4 regions of the Kitasatospora cinereorecta genome follow, and region 2 is predicted to be linked to each of the others. Evidence: riboswitches for the same ligand, from Rfam matches in the RefSeq annotation. Region 2 holds a riboswitch; each other region holds the start of a gene.
The links. A riboswitch is a leader RNA that binds a small molecule or an ion and turns the genes downstream of it on or off. The one in region 2 is predicted to bind cyclic di-AMP.

Region 1 (4,288 bases), 1.0 Mb from region 2:
TCCTGGAGCCGCGCCTTCTCGTCCCGCAGCTCCTCGGTCCGCTCGTGCGCCTCCCGCGAGAGCCTCTCCTGATCCGCGATCTGGTCGCGCTGGGAGATGTACTGCCGCATCGGGTACGCGAGGGCGACCACCAGGGAGCAGACGATCAGCGCCAGGAACGCGGCCCGGCCGGTGAGCCGGGAGCGCCGGGCCTGGCGGCGGTTCTGGGACCGGTAGACGCGGGCCGCCGTCTGCTCGCCGAGCAGCCGCAGCCTGGTCGCTGTGGAGAACCGGTCACGATCCTTCCCGGCCATCTCTCACGCCTCCCCGTTACGCACGTCCGTCCCCGCACACGGTACGGGACCGAGTGCGGGGACGGACGGAGGCCGGTGCCGAACGGGGGCTCAGCTCCTGCTGCCGGGCTGTCAGCCCTCGAAGCGGAACCGCGGGAACGCCGAACGGCCCGCGTACACCGCGGCGTCGTCGAGGATCTCCTCGATGCGCAGCAGCTGGTTGTACTTGGCGACACGGTCCGAGCGGGCCGGGGCGCCGGTCTTGATCTGACCGCAGTTCACGGCGACGGCGAGGTCGGCGATGGTGACGTCCTCGGTCTCACCGGAGCGGTGGGACATCATGCACTTGAAGCCGTTGCGCTGCGCGAGCTCGACGGCGTCCAGGGTCTCGGTCAGCGAACCGATCTGGTTGACCTTGACGAGCAGGGCGTTGGCCGAGCCCTCCTCGATGCCGCGGGCGAGGCGCTCCGGGTTGGTGACGAAGAGGTCGTCACCGACGATCTGCACCTTGGCGCCGAGCTTGTCGGTGATGACCTTCCAGCCGGCCCAGTCGTCCTCGTACAGCGGGTCCTCGATGGAGACGAGCGGGTACGCGGAGACGAGCTCCTCGTAGTACTCGGTCATCTCGGCGGCCGAACGGGACTTGCCCTCGAACTCGTAGACACCGTCCTTGTAGAACTCGGACGCGGCGACGTCGAGCGCGAGCGCGATGTCGCGGCCCGGGACGTAGCCGGCCTCCTTGACGGCCTCGATGATGAGGTCCAGGGCGGCGCGGTTGGACTCGAGGTTCGGGGCGAAGCCGCCCTCGTCGCCGAGACCGGTGGACAGGCCCTTGGTCTTCAGGACCTTCTTCAGGGTGTGGTAGATCTCCGCACCCCAGCGCAGGGCCTCGGAGAAGGACTCGGCGCCGATCGGCGCGATCATGAACTCCTGGATGTCCACGTTGGAGTCGGCGTGCGAGCCGCCGTTCAGGATGTTCATCATCGGAACGGGCAGCAGGTGCGCGTTCGGGCCGCCGAGGTAGCGGAACAACGGGAGGTCGGAGGCCTCGGACGCGGCGTGGGCCACGGCCAGCGAGACACCGAGGATGGCGTTGGCGCCGAGCGAGCCCTTGTTCTCGGTCGCGTCGAGGTCGAACATCGCCTGGTCGATGAGGCGCTGCTCGGTGGCGTCGTAACCGACGAGCTCCGGGCCGATCTGCTCGATGACGGCGAGGACGGCCTTCTCGACACCCTTGCCGTGGTAGCGGTTGGGGTCGCCGTCGCGAAGCTCGATGGCCTCGAACGCACCGGTGGAGGCGCCGGACGGAACGGCAGCACGTCCCGTGCTGCCGTCGTCGAGGCCAACCTCGACCTCGACCGTGGGGTTGCCCCGGGAGTCGAGGATTTCCCTGGCTACGACGACGTCGATGGACGGCACGAGGCATCTCCTTCTGGGATATGACACTGGTTGTGCAGGGTCACTGTGGCCTTGCGGCACGAGCCTAACCGGCCCGGCCCGCTCCGTCGGCCGACCGCCCGTCCCCTGGGACGAAAAAGGACCCAAGGACCCGCATTACCGGCAAAGCTCCAGAAATTTACTGGCCGGTAACTACAACAGTTGAACGATCGCCCTCACGGGACCCCCGGGAAAACGCCCCGGCCCGGCGCACACGGGGGTGAGCGCGCCGGGCCGGGAGCACCGCCGGGAGGAAAGGCCGGGACTACTTCAGGTGGAGCTGCTGACCCGGGAAGATCAGGTCGGCGTCCTCGACGATGTCGTCGTTCAGCTCGAACACCTTCTGCCAGCCGCCCTTGACGCCCTTGGCCCCGGCGATCGTGCTGAGGGTGTCGCCTGCCTTCACCTTGTATTCGCCGTCACCCTTCTTGACCTTGTCGCCGGTCGGAGTGGTCACGGTCTTCTCGGCCTCGGGGGCCGTGCGCGTCTCGCTGCGGCTGGCGGGCTGCTCGGCCTCGCGCTCCGGCTGAGCCGCCTTCGGCTCGGCCTCGCTCTGCGCGGAGCCGGTGTCGACACCCGGGTCCACACCGTCGTCGGTCAGGCCGCCGGCGCCGGCGCAGGCCCACGCACCCGGGCCCTGCAGGTCGAGGAGCTTCTCGGCGGTGGCTATCTGCTGGTCCTTGCTGGCCAGGTCGGCGCGGGAGGCGTACTGGGTGCCGCCGGCGGCCGCCCAGCTGGACTGCGAGAACTGCAGGCCGCCGTAGTAGCCGTTGCCGGTGTTGATGGACCAGTTGCCGCCGGACTCGCACTGCGCGACGGCTTCCCACGTGGCGACGGAGGCGGCGGAGGCACCGGTCGCGCCCATCAGCGGAACGGCCACGGCCGCACCGGTGACGCCGGCCAGGGTGGCGATACGGACGGCCTTGGACGGGCGACGGTGCTTGCCCTTGCTCGAAAGCAGCATGGTTCTCCTCACCGACGCCTACGAGGTGAGCTGTCGGGTTCGGGCCTGTGAGTTGCCCGGTCGCCCGCACTGGCAGGCGACTTCACCCCGAGCCGGCCCTCGCCCGTCTTCCGACGGCCGGGTCCGGCACTTACCTGGGTCCCCCGCTCCTGCCTACGGCGCTTTACGCGTCTGTCCCCTTCGGCCGACGGCAGGATTCGGCGTGTCGGTCGAAGGTGCCCGCGGTGCGAGCGGTTCAGACCGTAAACACACACAACGCCGACATTCAAAGATGGACATAACTGTCAATCAGCACTTATCACCCTGGAGGACCCTGCCGTTTCCGCAGGTCGGAGGCGATACGGGCCGAGCAGACGGGTGAGGCGGGCCAGTTCAAGCAAAGAGACCCATGTCTCACTTACGCATAAGTGGACATAGGCCCCTGAACTACCCCTGATTTTGGGGTGTTTTCCCGTCTTTGATCACTTGCCGACCGCGGCCTCGGCACCGGGCTGCGCGTCCGCTCCGGCATCCTTCGCGTCCGCCTGGAGGCCCAGGTCGAGACTCTGGCCGGGCAGGATCACATCCGGGTCGGAGCCCAGTTCCGTCTTGTTGGCCGCGTAGAGCGCGGGCCAGCCGCCGGGCAGTTCCCGCGCGTCGGCGATCGCCCAGAGGTTGTCGCCCTCGCGGACGGTGTAGGTCCCGTCCGCGCCGGCCTCCGCACCCTCACGGGCGCCGGACTCGCCGCGCGAGGCGTGCCGGCCGGACTCGCGCCCGCTCTCCAGGTCCGTCCCGGCATCCGCCTCGGGGGCCGCCGGACCGCGGTGCTTCCCGCCCGTCTCGCCGGCGCCCTTCGCGGCGCCGGACGTTCCGGACGCCCCGGGGGACGAAGAGGTGGAGGGCGACGAGGACGGCTCGGGCGCGTCCGGCGCGGCGTCCTCCTCGGACGTGTCCGCCTTGTCGTTCTTGTTCTTCCCGTCCGCCTTGTCCGGCGTCCCGCCCGAAGCGGTGTCCGACGGGGTCGCCGTGTCCGTTTGACCGGCGGACGGCTCGCCGCCCGGGTCGACGCCGGGCAGGGCGCCGTCCAGCGCGAGTCCGGAGATCACCGCGCAGCTGGGCCACGCCTGCGGCCCCTTGTCGCTCAGCACCTTCTCCGCGACCGATATCTGCTGCGAGCGGCTCGCGAGGTCGGCGCGGGAGGCGTACGCCGTGCCGCCGTAGGCCGACCAGTCGTCCTGCGAGAACTGCAGGCCGCCGTAGTGGCCGTTACCGAGGTCGGCGCTCCACATCCCGCCGCTCTCGCACTCGGCGACCCGGTCCCAGGTCGAGGCGTCGGCGGCGTGCGCGCCGGTCGCACCGAGCAGCGGGATGGCGATGGCCGATCCCGTCACGCCCGCGGCGACGACGATGGCGGGTGCCTGGCGAGGGCGGCGGTGTCTGCCATTCGCGGAGCCCATGGGATTGCCTTCCGTGTGACTGACATGTGACGGGTGAGTCGAACGGTGAACCTAGCCGTACTCGAACGTGTGTCACAAGTCGATGCAGCGGAGATCACGCGAAAGTCACAGAGTTGACAGAGTGTCACTTCTTTCGGCCGGATGTCCGGGTTCGAACTCCACCGGAAGCGTGCGCAGTC
Region 2 (4,288 bases):
CCACCCGGACCGGGCCCGGGGCAGGGCCGCGGTCCGCGTGGTCGCGGAGTACGAGGTGTTCGCCACGTCACTGGCCGTACTGCGCCGCGGGGCCCGCCGCGACGGGCCGGGCCCGGACTTCGCGGTACGGGAGCGGGAGCTGCTGCACCACCTGTGGCAGCGCCGGGACATCGCCGGCCCGGCCCTGACGTACGCGGCCCATGCGACGGGCCGCGTCCGTGCCCTCCGCTCGCCGGCGGCCCCGTTCCCCCGCCAGGTCCCCTACGGCGCACCACATCCGCAGCAGCAAGCTCCGCACCGGCACTACGGCGGCTACAACCCGTACCTCCAGCCGGGTGCGCGGCAACCGGGCACCGGCAACGGGCCACTGCCGCCCGGATAGCCGAGGGCCCGCGTCGAGGACGGGCCCGAAGAGAGGCTGTCGACGCCCCGTACCTCCGCGCAGCCGCTGCGGTCGGGCCGACGCTTCGGTGAGCTCCGCCGGCCGCCGCTCGCCCGGCCGGGGCGACTGTTCCGTCGAGCCGCCCCGCGCGCGGACAGACCGGCAGCCCTGACGTCGGGGGGTGTGCGTCAGGGCTGCCGGGGTTCAGGTACGCCGTTCGGGCGCGGGGCTCAGATCGTCAGGCCCTTGCTGCGCAGCCAGTTCATGGGGTCGATGGCCGAGCCGTCCGCGGTGTGGACCTCCAGGTGGAGGTGGGGACCGGTCGAATTCCCGGTGGAGCCCACACGGCCGATGGTGTCGCCCGTGTTGACCTTCTGACCGGCGGTCACGTTCATCGAGGACTGGTGGGAGTACGAGACCTCCGTGCCGTCGTCGAGCTCCAGGACCGTGTGGTAACCGTACGAGCCGGACCAGCCGGCCGACTTCACCGTGCCGCTGTGCACGGCCTTGATCGGGGTACCGGTCGGAGCCGCGAAGTCCAGCCCGGTGTGGTAACCGGAGGACCACATCGAACCGGCCTGGCCATAGGTCGTGGTGATCGTGTACGAGGACGTCGGGAGGGCGTAGCTGGCGGCGAGCTTGGCGAGACGCTCGGCCTCGGCCTTCGCCGCCGCCCTCTCCTCGGCCGCCTTCTTCTCGGCTGCGGCCTCTGCCTCGGCCTTGCTCTGCTGCTTGGTGGCCAGGGCCGCGGCCTGCTCGGCGGCGGCCTTCTCCTCCGCGGCCTTGGCCTCGGCATCGGCTCCGGCCTGCTGCTGCTCGGCCTGCTGGAGGATGCGGGCGCGCAGCGCCTCACCGGCGTCGGTGGCGCCCTGCTCGGCCTCGGCGGCCGTGATGCCGGCGGTGGTGAGCGGCGAGGAGTCGGCGGCCGTCCCGGTGTCCGCGTCGGAGTCGTCGGACATGAAAGCACTCACACCGGGAAGGGACTTGGTGTCAGGCAGATTGTCCGCGATGGAATCGGGAAGAGAGATGGAGACCGGCGGCTTGCTCTGTGCCGTGGCCATGCCACCCGCACCGACGGCCGCGATGACGCCGACGCCGAGGACGGTGGAGCTACGGGCGAGACCGCGCTGCTTGGCTACGCGGTGCCTGCCGCGAACGGGACGTATGGACTCCTCGGTGGGATTCCATTCCTCCCAGGTCCTCTCCTCGCCACCGACGATGTCGGTCCTGAAGGATGCCGGGGCCTCGGGGGCAGGCTGATTGGACGCCACGTGGGCGCACTCCTTTCCTTCCTTCTCGCCTACCGGGTTAGCTGACGGGTTCGGAGCAGGAAGGTCTCCTACGGGCCCCTTCGTCTCTCACGAGACACAGGTGCCCGATTCACCCCATGTAGGTGGTTCCCCGGTTCCCTTGCGGAATTCGGCGCTCGCGCACGGTGCCGCCTCTTGCGACGACTGGGACAACCGCGCTGCGTTATCGAACGTTAATAGACACCGGGGCCCGATTCCAAGCCGTTCCGACTGATCGTTCGTCACTCCGGCCTGGACTTCAGGGCAGGAAACGGTCGCAAACGGGCCAGTTGCCTATTCCCGGTCCGGTCACAAATTTCTGACGGTATGTCAAATGTTATGCGGAGTGGCACGCAGCGACTACGGACAGTCGCGACGGTCATCCACTGCCACGCCCCACGATCCTCACCGTCGTCCGCCGCTCCGGCTGCCCCCGCGCGGGCCGGCCCACGGCGAGCAGCGCCATGTCGTCGGTCGAGTGGCCCCCGGTGTGCAGCCGTACGTCGTCGGTGAGCGCGGAGAGCAGCTCCTCGGGCCCCGGGAAGATCCGGCCGCGCAGCCGGGCAGCCGGGTCGTAGAAGACCCCGTCCGCGCCCCTCGCCTCGGAGAGGCCGTCGGTGAAGACCAGGAGCGTCGCCCCGGCCGGCAGCTCCCACTCGTCCGAGCGGTCCGGCCACACCCCCAGGTCCATCCCGATCGGCAGCGCGGGCACGGTCGGCGCCAGCACCTCGAGCGCCCCGTCCGCGTGCAGCAGGATCGGCTCGGGGTGACCGCGGTTCACGATCCGCACCGTGCCCGATCCCGCCGGAATCTCGGCGAGCACGGCGGTGACGAACCCCTCCATGGAATCGAGCCCGCCGCGCCGGCTCGATTCCCGCGCCAGCGCCCGCTCCAGCCGCTGCGCCACCCCCTCCAGCGACAGCTCCTGCTCGGCCGCCTCCCGGAAGGCCCCGATCACCACCGCCACCGCCTCCACGGCGTCCAGCCCCTTGCCCCGGACGTCCCCGACGACCAACCGCACCCCGTGCGGGGTGTCCGCGACGGCGAACAGGTCACCGCCGACGAACTCGTCCGCCTGCGCCGCCTCGTACCGCGCCGCGACCAGCAGACCGCCGATCCGGTCGTCCGGCGTCGGGAGCACCGCGCGCATCGCGGTCTCCGCGATGACCCGGGCCGAGGCCAACTGCTCGTTGCTGCGCCGTACGACACCGTTGATGACCAGGGCGAGCGCGGAGACCGTGATCACGGTGAGCAGATCGGTGACCGGCACGACCTCGGTGATCAGACCGTCCGAGAGCCGGATCACGAGGACGGCGAGGACGGCGGCCACACCGGTACGGACGGTGCTGGCCAGCGAGAAGAACGGGGCGGCGATCAGCGGGGCCGCCGCGAAGAGCGGAACGGCGGTGACGGCGGGCGGAGTCACGAGGTCGAAGACGATCCCGCCCCCGATCATCAGGGCGGGCAGCGCACGCACGAACCGCCGGGCGCCGATGCCCCCGTCGGCTCCGCCTCGTCGGCTGTCCCGCTTCCCCACCTGTGCACTCCTGCCCGGTCCGCCCACGGCTGCGGACGGTACCGCGCTCCATCCGGGCCGGCCGGAGCCGCGCCGTGCGGCGACCGGTCATCGGCCGAAGGGAGGAGCGCGCCGGAGCCCCGTCGTCCGGAGGTCAGTCGGATAGCCGGCGCTGCGCGTAGATCGTCAGTGCATCCCGTACGAAGACGGCGGTGCCGTCTCCGTACCGATCGTAGTTCTTCCCGAAGCGCGGATCGGCGACATATATCTCGGCGAGGCCGGTCACGTACGACCGGGTGACCGTCGTGGTGCCCGAAAGCCACGCGCAGTGGCGCCGTGCGATGTCCTGCGCCTCCTGGCCGCCCGCTTCCCGGCCTGCTTCCCGGGCCGCCCCGTAGTCCCACGCGATCGCGTCGTGCACGCCCTGGAAGTCGGCACGCTCCCCGTGGCTCAGCGCGCGCCACCACCGGTCGCCCTCCTCGTACGCGGCCCGGCCCCAGCGCTCGGTGACCTCCTGCTCGTACACCGTGTGGTCGAAGCCGTCGAACACTTCTCCCGCCATGAGCTCTTCTCCCTTCTCGGTCCTGTGGAGAGTGGTCCGCACCGAGGCGATCTGCCGCCCGACGCGCTCCCGCTCCTGCTCCAGCAGGCGCAGATGGGTCCGCAGCGCCGCAGAGGTGTCCCGCTGCCCCTCCAGTACGTCCTTGATGGCGGGCAGCGGGAGCCCCAGCTCCCGCAGCAGCAGGATGCGCTGCAGCCGGACGAGGGCGCCCTGGTCGTAGTAGCGGTAGCCGTTGGCACCCGTACGGCTCGGCACGAGGAGACCGAGATCTCCGTAGTGCCGGAGCGTTCGGCTCGTGGTGCCGGCTTCCCTGGCGATTTCCTGGATGGACCACTCCATGCCGGAAACGCTAGATGTTTACGTAGCGTCAAGGTCAAGCGGGAAAGTGGCACGGGCACGACCGCGCACGCACATGACAGAGGCCCGGATCCTTGGAAGGATCCGGGCCTCTGTCTTCAGTAGCGGGGACAGGATTTGAACCTGCGACCTCTGGGTTATGAGCCCAGCGAGCTACCGAGCTGCTCCACCCCGCGTCGTTG
Region 3 (4,288 bases), 1.9 Mb from region 2:
GCGCCGGCGACTCTTCCCGGACACCAGCACGGCCCCACCCCGCCCGCGGGGGTGTTCCGGGCCGGCCGGTGTGATGTTCGCGGCCCGCCGGTCGCTGGGCCTGAGGGAGGAACAGGTCCTTCCACGGGACAGGCGGGGAGTCGCTGGTGTGGGGACGGAGCGTGAGCGGCCGGAATCCGGGGCACGGATGCGCGTTACGAGGTGTGCGCGTACGGGGAGGCGGCCGGTGATCCCCCGGCCCATCGAGGCACTGGAGCGCTTGCTGCCGACGACGTACGGCACCGACGAGCAGGTCGACTGGGCCGTCGCGGAAGCACGGTGGGGGGCCTGTTTCCCCGCCGACTACAAGGCTTTCATGAGGGCCTACGGGGAAGGGTCGGTCGACGACGTGATCGTCGTGCACCGGCCGCTGCCCGCGGACGCACCGGACGGGTGCCGCCCGGCCGATGCCATGGCCGACGGGACCGGTGCCGTCCGCGAGGTGTGGCGGGTGGAGGCCGACGAGGTCTGGGCCGATCCTGCGGGGACGGATCTGGTGCTCGATCCCGGTGCGCTGCTCGCCTGGGGTACGACCACCGAGGCGGACATCCTCTGCTGGCTGACGACGGACGAGGACCCCGACCGCTGGCCCGTGGTGGTCTGCGGCCGGCACACCGTGCCGACCTTCGCGGTGTACCGCTTCGGGATGGCCGAGTTCCTCCGGAGGCTGCTGGCCGGCAGCTTCGAGTCCGTCCCCCTCAGCGTGGACGGGATGAGGGGGCGTCAGTCGCACGCGTTCGTGAGCCGGGTCGTCCAGCGGGCCCGACGCAGGGCGGGCCTCGACCCCTGGACCGGCGAACTTCCGGCCGGCTGAGGCGACGGCGCCACGATGCTCGTGTGGTGGCGCGGCGTGGACGCACGGTCGGGGAGGCGCGCAGGCAGGGCGACGCCCCGTGCGGTGTGCGCCGGGCTCAGTGCGGCCTCCAGGTGAGCTTGCCGCCGCCCACCCACCGGACCGCCGCCGGGTCGTCGAGGTCATGGACCCTGATGCCGGCAGCCCGCGCGATGAACAGCACGTCCGTCATCGAGGTCGCCCGGCCGGCCATCTCTCCGTCGATCTCCATGATGCGGAACGGCGGATCGCCGGGCTGGACGGGCAGGACGGTGATCCGCGGGTTCGTGGGGTGAGGGCGTGCGCTGTGGGTCATGCGCTGATCGATTCCACGCGGCTGCCGCTGATATGCCCTGAAACGTACCAATGAGCCGTATGCCCGATTTAGTGAGTTATCAGTAATTCATCCCGTAATTCATAAAAGGCCATTTCGTGCGACCCGAGTGGTTTCAGGTGGTCGCAAATCGCCCTTTTCGGACCTCGTGACCAGAGTCACTGCCGCGGGTCCCGGACGCATCGACATGTCGACCGGTTCCCTTGCGCGCCAAGAAGGTTGGCATCGTGGGTGTGGGGTTGATTACATGAATTCCGATGGATCGATCTTGCAAGTGAATTGTGATCACGAATTCGGGGCTTGTTCCTTTCGCTATTCCTCGCCTACGGTCACCCTCACTCCGGATGGAACGCCGAATCCTGCCGCCGTCCGGGAACCCGACCACATCTCGTACGGCAGGAGCGGGGGACCCAGGTAAGTGCCGATCCGGTACCCGGAGCGGCTCGGGGTGAAGTCGCATGCACATGCGGCCGGGCATCTCCAGCCCGAACCCGACAGCTCACTTCGCAGGCGGCGGAGAGGAATTCACCATGCCCGCAAAGGGTAAGCACCGTCGTTTCAGGACCAGTTCGCTGACCCGCGGCATCATCGCCGTGAGCACGGGCGGAGCCGCTCTCGCCCTTCCCGTGATCGGCGCGACCGGAGCCTTCGCCGCACCGGCGCAGCCGGTCGCCGTCGAAAAGGTGACCACGTCGACTGCCGTATCCGGCAAGGCGATTGCCGCGCAGAAGTCCGCGCCCGTCACCTATTCCGTGATCATTGGCGATTCTCTTTCCAAGATCGCGCGTGAGCATTCCGTCGAAGGCGGCTGGAAGGCGCTGTACGCCGACAACCGAAAGGCCGTCGGTGGAAACCCCGACCTCATTCACGCCGGTCTGAAGCTGACGATCGGTGCGAAGGCCGAGAGCAAGTCGGCGGACAAGGCCGGAACGGCGGACAAGGCCGAATCCAAGGCGTCCGCCTCCGCCGAGCGGAGTGCCGACCGTGCCGACCGCTCGGACCGCACCGGCACCGCGCTCGCCGCGCAGGGCGCGCAGGGCGCGCCCGCGGCGGCGCCGGCCGCCGCTCCCGCCGCGTACACGAACGACCTCGACGGCTGGATCAAGGAGTCGCTGGCGGTCATGGCCGAGCACGGCATCCCGGGCAGCTACGACGGCATCCACCGCAACATCATGCGTGAGTCCTCGGGCAACCCGATGGCCATCAACAACTGGGACTCGAACGCCGCCGCGGGCATCCCGTCCAAGGGCCTGCTGCAGGTGATCGACCCGACCTTCCAGGCCTACCACGTGCCCGGTACGTCGATGGACAGCTACGACCCGGTCGCCAACATTACGGCCGCGTGCAACTACGCCGCCGACCGGTACGGCTCGATCGACAACGTGTTCGGCGCCTACTGAGGCTCCGCCGTGTGACAGCGGAGCACCGACGACGGGTGGTGCGGGTTCGGAAGAACCCGCACCACCCGTCGTTCGTGTCCGGCGCGGCGGCGGCGATCGGTCGGCATGCGGCACGAGCCTGCCGCGGGTGCGGGGGTGTCGGTGTTCCCCGGGCCGCGGCCCCGCACCGCGGCTTCCCCGCCCGTGCCGACGGGGGCAACCATGCCTGGGGGCGGGGGAGTTGCTCGTGATCGTCGTGGCGTGAGCGACGGGGAACTCCGGTCGGCCGCTCGTGCGGGTGCCTGCCGTGCGCCGGGCATGTCCGCCGGCCGGGGCCGGCGCGACGCCGCCGCGTTCCGGTGGATTCCGCCGCAGTGCCGCGGTGCCCGGCCGTAGGGCGACTGGTCACGTACAGGTTCGTCGACCATACTGCCCGCCGTGGAGCAGCGTATAGATTCCAACACGAAGCCCGAGTTCGCCGCGGGCACGGACCCGGCGTACATCCCCGGCCTGACGGCCCCTGCCCCCGCGCGGACGGAGGGTGGAGCGGAGAAGGCGTCGGAGGTGCCGGAAGAGCCCGAGACGTCCGGTGTGCCCGCCGGTGCCGAGGCGGCGCAGGCGCCGCGGGACGCCGGGCAGGAGCCCGCCGCCCCGGCCTCGCGCGAGGACGGTGACGAGGCCGACGGGCCCGTCTTCGAGGTCAGCGACCGGCGCGGATCCATCCGGGTGGACCGGGACGGCGTCCGGTTCACGCTGGACGACCAGGAGGCGGAGTTCGACTGGAGCGAGATCGGCGCGGTCGAGGTCAAGACCGCCCGCTTCGGGCGTCGGTTCACCGTCACGGTGCACGTGTCGAGCCGCCGGTGGTTCAACGCCGAGGTCGAGGCGGAGGCCCGGAGCAGCCTCAAGGAGTGGACGGCGGAGCTCGACGCCGCGCTGGACGCCTACTTCGAAGAGGACTGACCGCGACACGGTCCGTGGAGCGGTGTGCCGGGCGGGCGAACCGCCCGGCACCCGCCCGGCCGTGCCGTGACTCAGCCCGCGGTGGCTCCGTCGAGCACCACCGATCGGGTGAGGTGACGGGGAAGGTCCGGGTCGAGGCCGCGGGCCGCCGCGCGGGCGATCGCCAGCCGCTGGACCCGGACCAGGTCGGCCAGCGGGTCCAGGCCGCTTTCCACCCAGCGGGCGCCGGTCGCCCGCACCTGCTCCGCCAGGCCCTCCGGCGCGGGGCCGAACATCCAGGTCGCCGTCCCAGCCGCGGCGATGCTGATGGGACCGTGGCGGTATTCCATCGCCGGATACGACTCCGTCCAGGACAGGGACGCCTCCTTCATCTTGAGCGCCGCCTCGTTGGCGAGTCCGACCGTCCAGCCCTGGCCCAGGAAGCTGAACTGGGAGCATTCCAGCAGCCCTTCGGGCAGCGGCCCGGCCAGCGCCGCCTCCGCGTCCCGTACGACGTCGTCGGTGTGCAGCCCGAGATGGGCACGGAACAGGGTGAGTGCGGTCGTGGCGAACCGCGTCTGCACCACGGACCGTTCGTCGGCGAAGTCCAGCACGACCGCCTCGTCGGCGGCCGTCATCACCGCGGTCCGCGGGTCCGCCGTCACCGCCACCGTGCGGGCGGTGCCGCGCAGCCGGGTCAGCAGGTCGAGCACCTCGGTCGTGGTGCCCGAGCGGGTCAGGGCCACGACCCGGTCGTACGAG
Region 4 (4,288 bases), 2.7 Mb from region 2:
ATCCCGGAGAGGAATGGCTGTACGTCCTCGACGGGCGGTTGCGGGTGGTCCTGGGGCAGACCGTGCACGACCTCGAGGCCGGTGACAGCGCGCACTACGACTCACTCACTCCGCACCGGATCGCCGCGCTCGACCGCGGAGGCGTGCGGCTGCTGTTCGTCCACACGCTGTTGCAGAGTCCCGCCGCCGAACTCTGTCTGGGCGACGAGGTCCACCGCGTGTGAACCCCGCCCGCCCCATCGTCCCGCACCCCCTTCGTCCACCTCGGCCCGAGCGGTCGAAAGAGAGGACTGTCATGTCCGATTCAACAGACTACGACCCGCTCACCCCGCGCAGGGAGAAGGGCGCGGACTCGCAGGAGCGGAAGATGCCCCGCGGTGTGGTCATCCGGCTCTTCGCGTACCTGGTGGCGGGGCACGTCATCGCGGCCTTCCTCTTCATCCTGTTCACCGTGGCGGGCAAGGGCTGACCCGCTCGGCCCCCGGCGACGGCCGGCCGCGCACGGCGAAGGGCTGACCCGCCGCGCCGGTCCTAGGCGTCCTCGACGAGACGCTCGCGCAGCCTCTCGCGGGTCACGGGGGTGAGCCTCAGACCCTCGGAGAGGTAGCGGTCCGTGCTGCCCCAGGTCTCCTCGATCGTCGTGAAAGCGGCGTCGAGGTAGTCGGAGTGCGCGGCGAACAGCGGATTGAGCAGCTCCATCACCTCGTCCGACATCCCCGCCGACGAGGTGTCGCTGCGCCGCACCCTGTAGCGGCGGTGCGCGTGGTCGGACTTCAGGTAGTCGGCCTCGATGGCTTCCCTCTCGACGCCGACGGCCAGCAGTGAGACCGCGATCGAGAGGCCGGCCCTGTCCTTGCCCGCGGCGCAGTGCATCAGCGCGGGCACGCTGTCCTCGGCCAGCGCGTGCAGCACCCGGCTGTGCTCGGCCGTACGGTCCCTGATGATCGACCGGTACGAGGCGATCATGCGGTCCGTTCCCTTGCCGTCGGCGAGGATCGAACGCAACTGCTGGATGTTCCCGTCGCGCACGAGCCGCCAGAACTCGGCGCCGTCGGCCGGGTCGGAGAGCGGAATGCTCACATTCCGGACGCCGGGCAGTTCCACGTCGTGGCCGTCGAGCTTGTGGTCCGCCGCGTTGCGGAAGTCGAAGACCGTGTGCAGGCCGAGGCCGGCGAGGAAGGCGGCGTCGGCCTCGGTGGCGTGCGCCAGGTGTCCGCTGCGGTAGAGGCGCCCGTGCCGCACCTTCCGGCCGTCCACGGTCGGGAGCCCGCCCACATCGCGGAAATTGCGGACACCGGTCAGCTCGGTGTCGGTCGACGGAACCTCTGGCAGCTGCGTCACAAGGACTCCTGGAGTGTCTGGCGTCGGCGCCGCTCGCCGACGAGGGCACGCTCGCGACGATACGACATGCATTCATCGGGCAACCGTCTCGGCCTTCGTCCCGTTTTCGGCTCGGCTCAAAAGGGAGGGAAGCGGCGTGATGTCCGGATTTGCGTATTTAGCGGAACATGCCCTGCTTGTGCGGGAGATGGTGGGTGGCAGGTGAGCGGGATCATATCCGTGACGGTGTGTGGCGGAATCGGATGCGGGTATTCCGGACCCTGCGCGGAAAGCCAAGATCCGTAATCCACGGAGTGTGACCGGAATTCCGGTCGGGAAATGCGGAGCGGATTCCGGTTCGCAACCGACGGCTTGTTCCCGGCGTCCTGGCTCGCTTACGGTCACGGTCAATCCGGACGGAACGCCTAATCCTGCCGCCGCCCGGAATCCGCACCGACCAACGTGTGGCAGGAGCGGGGGAACCAGGTAAGCCGCCGACCGGAGTGATCCGGAACGGCTCGGGGTCAAGTCGCGTCCAGCGCGACCGGGCATCTCCAGCCCGAATCCGACAGCTCACCTCGTAGGCGCCGGAGAGGAATTCCCCATGCCCGCAAAGGGTAAGCACCGTCGTACCAGGACCGGCCCGATCTCCCGCGGTGTCCTCGCCGTCGGGACCGGCGGCGCCGTTCTCGCTCTTCCGCTGATCGGCGCCACCGGCGCGCACGCGGCGGACCAGGCCGCGCCTGCCGCCAAGTCCGCCGCCGCTGCGGCGCACAGCACGCCCGCCGCCTCGGTGGCGAAGAAGCAGAGCGCCCCGAAGACGTACTCCGTGGTCCCGGGCGACTACCTGTCGAAGATCGCGGCAGACCAGAAGCTCAAGGGCGGCTGGGAGAAGCTGTACAAGGACAACCGCGAGGTCGTCGGCGACAACCCGAGCCTGATCTTCCCGGGCATGAAGCTGACCCTCGGCGCCAAGGCGTCCGGTCCGGCCACGCAGTCCGCGCCGAAGGCCGCGCCCTCGAAGGCCGAGCCAGCTCCCGAGCCGACCGCCCCGGCCGAGAGGAAGACGACGAAGGTCGCCAACGCCGCCGACTCCACCGCTGCTTCCGAGGGCAACAGCTCCGGCTGGGCCTCCCCGGTCGCCGGCGCCAACGTCACCACCCCGTACCGCGCGTCCGGTGCCAGCTGGTCCAGCGGCTACCACACGGGATCCGACTTCCAGGCCGCCTCCGGCACCAGCATCCGGTCCATCGGCCCGGGCACCGTGGTCTCGGCCGGCTGGAGCGGTTCGTACGGAAACGAGGTCGTCATCCAGCACAGCGACGGCATGTACTCCCAGTACGCCCACCTGTCGTCGCTCGGCGTCTCCGCCGGCCAGACCGTCACCGGCGGCCAGCAGATCGGCCTCTCCGGCTCCACCGGCAACTCCACCGGCCCGCACCTCCACTTCGAGGTCCGCACCGGCCCGAGCTACGGCTCCGACGTCGACCCGATCGCCTACCTGCGCTCGCACGGGGTCTCCATCTGAGCGTCTCCGGGCAAGCGTCCGGCATGAGTGTCCTCATGTGACGCGGAGAAGAGGGGCGGTGCGCGGCGGCGCACCGCCCCTCTTCTGTTCCGGCTTTACCAAAACCTGACCGGGTGGTCTTTCTCACCACCCGTCAACCCCGTATTACGGTCGCGTAGGTCACATTCGAAGGTGCAGGATATGCGCTTGTGGCAGACGATTCGAGAAACACACGACGAGGCATCATCGGGTCGTACGCAGCGATTGGCGACAGCTTCACCGAAGGTGTCGGGGACCCCGGCCCCGACGGGAGACCCCTCGGCTGGGCCGACCGGTTCGCGGTCATCCTCGCGGACCAGCTCACGGTCCCCGCGGCGGCGGCCGGCCCGCACGGGAACTTCCGGTACGCCAATCTCGCCGTACGCGGACGCCTCCTCGACCAGATAGTCGAGGAACAGGTCCCCCGCGCCAAGGAGCTGGCACCGGATCTGGTGAGCTTCTGCGCGGGCGGCAACGACATCATCCGGCCCGGCTCCGACCCGGACGACGTCGCGGAGCGCTTCGAGCGCGCGGTCGCCGAACTGACGCGGGTGGTCGGCACCGTCATGGTCACCACCGGCTTCGACACCCGTCACGTTCCGGTGCTCCGGCACCTGCGCGGCAAGATCGCCACGTACACCGCCCATGTCCGGTCCATCGCCGACCGCTACGACTGCCCGGTCCTGGACCTGTGGTCGCTGCGGTCCGTGCAGAACAGGCGCGCCTGGGACGACGACCGGCTGCATCTCTCGCCCGAGGGGCACACCCGGGTCGCGCTGCGCGCCGCCCAGGTCCTGGGACTCGACGTACCGGCCGACCCCGACCAGGTGTGGCCGCCGCAGGCGCAGCGAAGGACGTACGAGGTGCGGCGCGACGACATCCACTGGGCGCGTGAGTACCTCGTGCCGTGGATCGGACGACGGCTGCGCGGCGAGTCCTCCGGCGACCATGTCGAGGCCAAGCGCCCCGACCTGCTGCCGCTGTGAGTCCCCTGACGGACAGGGCGGTACCTGACCCGGTGGCCTGCGCGCCGTCCGGTCCGGCGCCCGGCGCGCAGTGGGTGCTGCGCGCCGCGCGGGCCGAGGACGTCGAGGCGGTCGCGGAGCTGCGGGCCCTCGTCATGCGCGCGGACCTGGAGCGGCTCGGGCGCTACGACGAGCACCGGGTGCGGCAGCGGCTGCGGGATGCGTTCACCACGCGCTACACCTCCCTCGTCATGGCCGGCGGTGAGTTCGCGGGATGTGTCACGGTCCGGCCCGCCGCCGACGGGAAGCTGCTGGAGCACTTCTACCTGACACCGCACCACCAGGGCCGGGGTCTCGGATCCGCCGTGCTGCGCGCGGTGCTGGAGGACGCCGACCGGGAGGGTGTGGCCGTACGGCTGAACGTCCTGCGCGGCAGCGCCGCCCGCAGGCTCTACGA

Region 1: another riboswitch for cyclic di-AMP. It lies ahead of ACFPN0_RS13030 (transglycosylase family protein); the one in region 2 lies ahead of ACFPN0_RS17830 (M23 family metallopeptidase).
Region 3: another riboswitch for cyclic di-AMP. It lies ahead of ACFPN0_RS26035 (transglycosylase SLT domain-containing protein); the one in region 2 lies ahead of ACFPN0_RS17830 (M23 family metallopeptidase).
Region 4: another riboswitch for cyclic di-AMP. It lies ahead of ACFPN0_RS29855 (M23 family metallopeptidase); the one in region 2 lies ahead of ACFPN0_RS17830 (M23 family metallopeptidase).

The regions. Positions count from the first base shown of each region.
Region 1 is NZ_JBHSJP010000001.1:2,868,888-2,873,175, forward strand. It holds gene ACFPN0_RS13020 (FtsB family cell division protein) at 1-293, opposite strand, end outside; gene eno (phosphopyruvate hydratase) at 405-1,691, opposite strand; gene ACFPN0_RS13030 (transglycosylase family protein) at 1,975-2,673, opposite strand; cyclic di-AMP (ydaO/yuaA leader) riboswitch at 2,674-2,844, opposite strand; gene ACFPN0_RS13035 (transglycosylase family protein) at 3,135-4,109, opposite strand; gene ACFPN0_RS13040 (cytochrome P450 family protein) at 4,215-4,288, opposite strand, start outside.
Region 2 is NZ_JBHSJP010000001.1:3,874,190-3,878,477, reverse strand. It holds gene ACFPN0_RS17835 (PrsW family intramembrane metalloprotease) at 1-382, shown strand, start outside; gene ACFPN0_RS17830 (M23 family metallopeptidase) at 613-1,653, opposite strand; cyclic di-AMP (ydaO/yuaA leader) riboswitch at 1,665-1,817, opposite strand; gene ACFPN0_RS17825 (PP2C family protein-serine/threonine phosphatase) at 2,051-3,208, opposite strand; gene ACFPN0_RS17820 (MerR family transcriptional regulator) at 3,342-4,088, opposite strand; tRNA gene ACFPN0_RS17815 (tRNA-Met) at 4,209-4,282, opposite strand.
Region 3 is NZ_JBHSJP010000001.1:5,739,159-5,743,446, forward strand. It holds gene ACFPN0_RS26025 (SMI1/KNR4 family protein) at 227-853, shown strand; gene ACFPN0_RS26030 (hypothetical protein) at 951-1,187, opposite strand; cyclic di-AMP (ydaO/yuaA leader) riboswitch at 1,546-1,733, shown strand; gene ACFPN0_RS26035 (transglycosylase SLT domain-containing protein) at 1,736-2,605, shown strand; gene ACFPN0_RS26040 (hypothetical protein) at 2,846-2,980, shown strand; gene ACFPN0_RS26045 (hypothetical protein) at 3,023-3,547, shown strand; gene ACFPN0_RS26050 (SIS domain-containing protein) at 3,619-4,288, opposite strand, start outside.
Region 4 is NZ_JBHSJP010000001.1:6,616,596-6,620,883, forward strand. It holds gene ACFPN0_RS29840 (helix-turn-helix domain-containing protein) at 1-224, shown strand, start outside; gene ACFPN0_RS29845 (DUF6126 family protein) at 296-469, shown strand; gene ACFPN0_RS29850 (tyrosine-protein phosphatase) at 532-1,341, opposite strand; cyclic di-AMP (ydaO/yuaA leader) riboswitch at 1,749-1,920, shown strand; gene ACFPN0_RS29855 (M23 family metallopeptidase) at 1,925-2,848, shown strand; gene ACFPN0_RS29860 (SGNH/GDSL hydrolase family protein) at 3,037-3,852, shown strand; gene ACFPN0_RS29865 (GNAT family N-acetyltransferase) at 3,885-4,288, shown strand, end outside.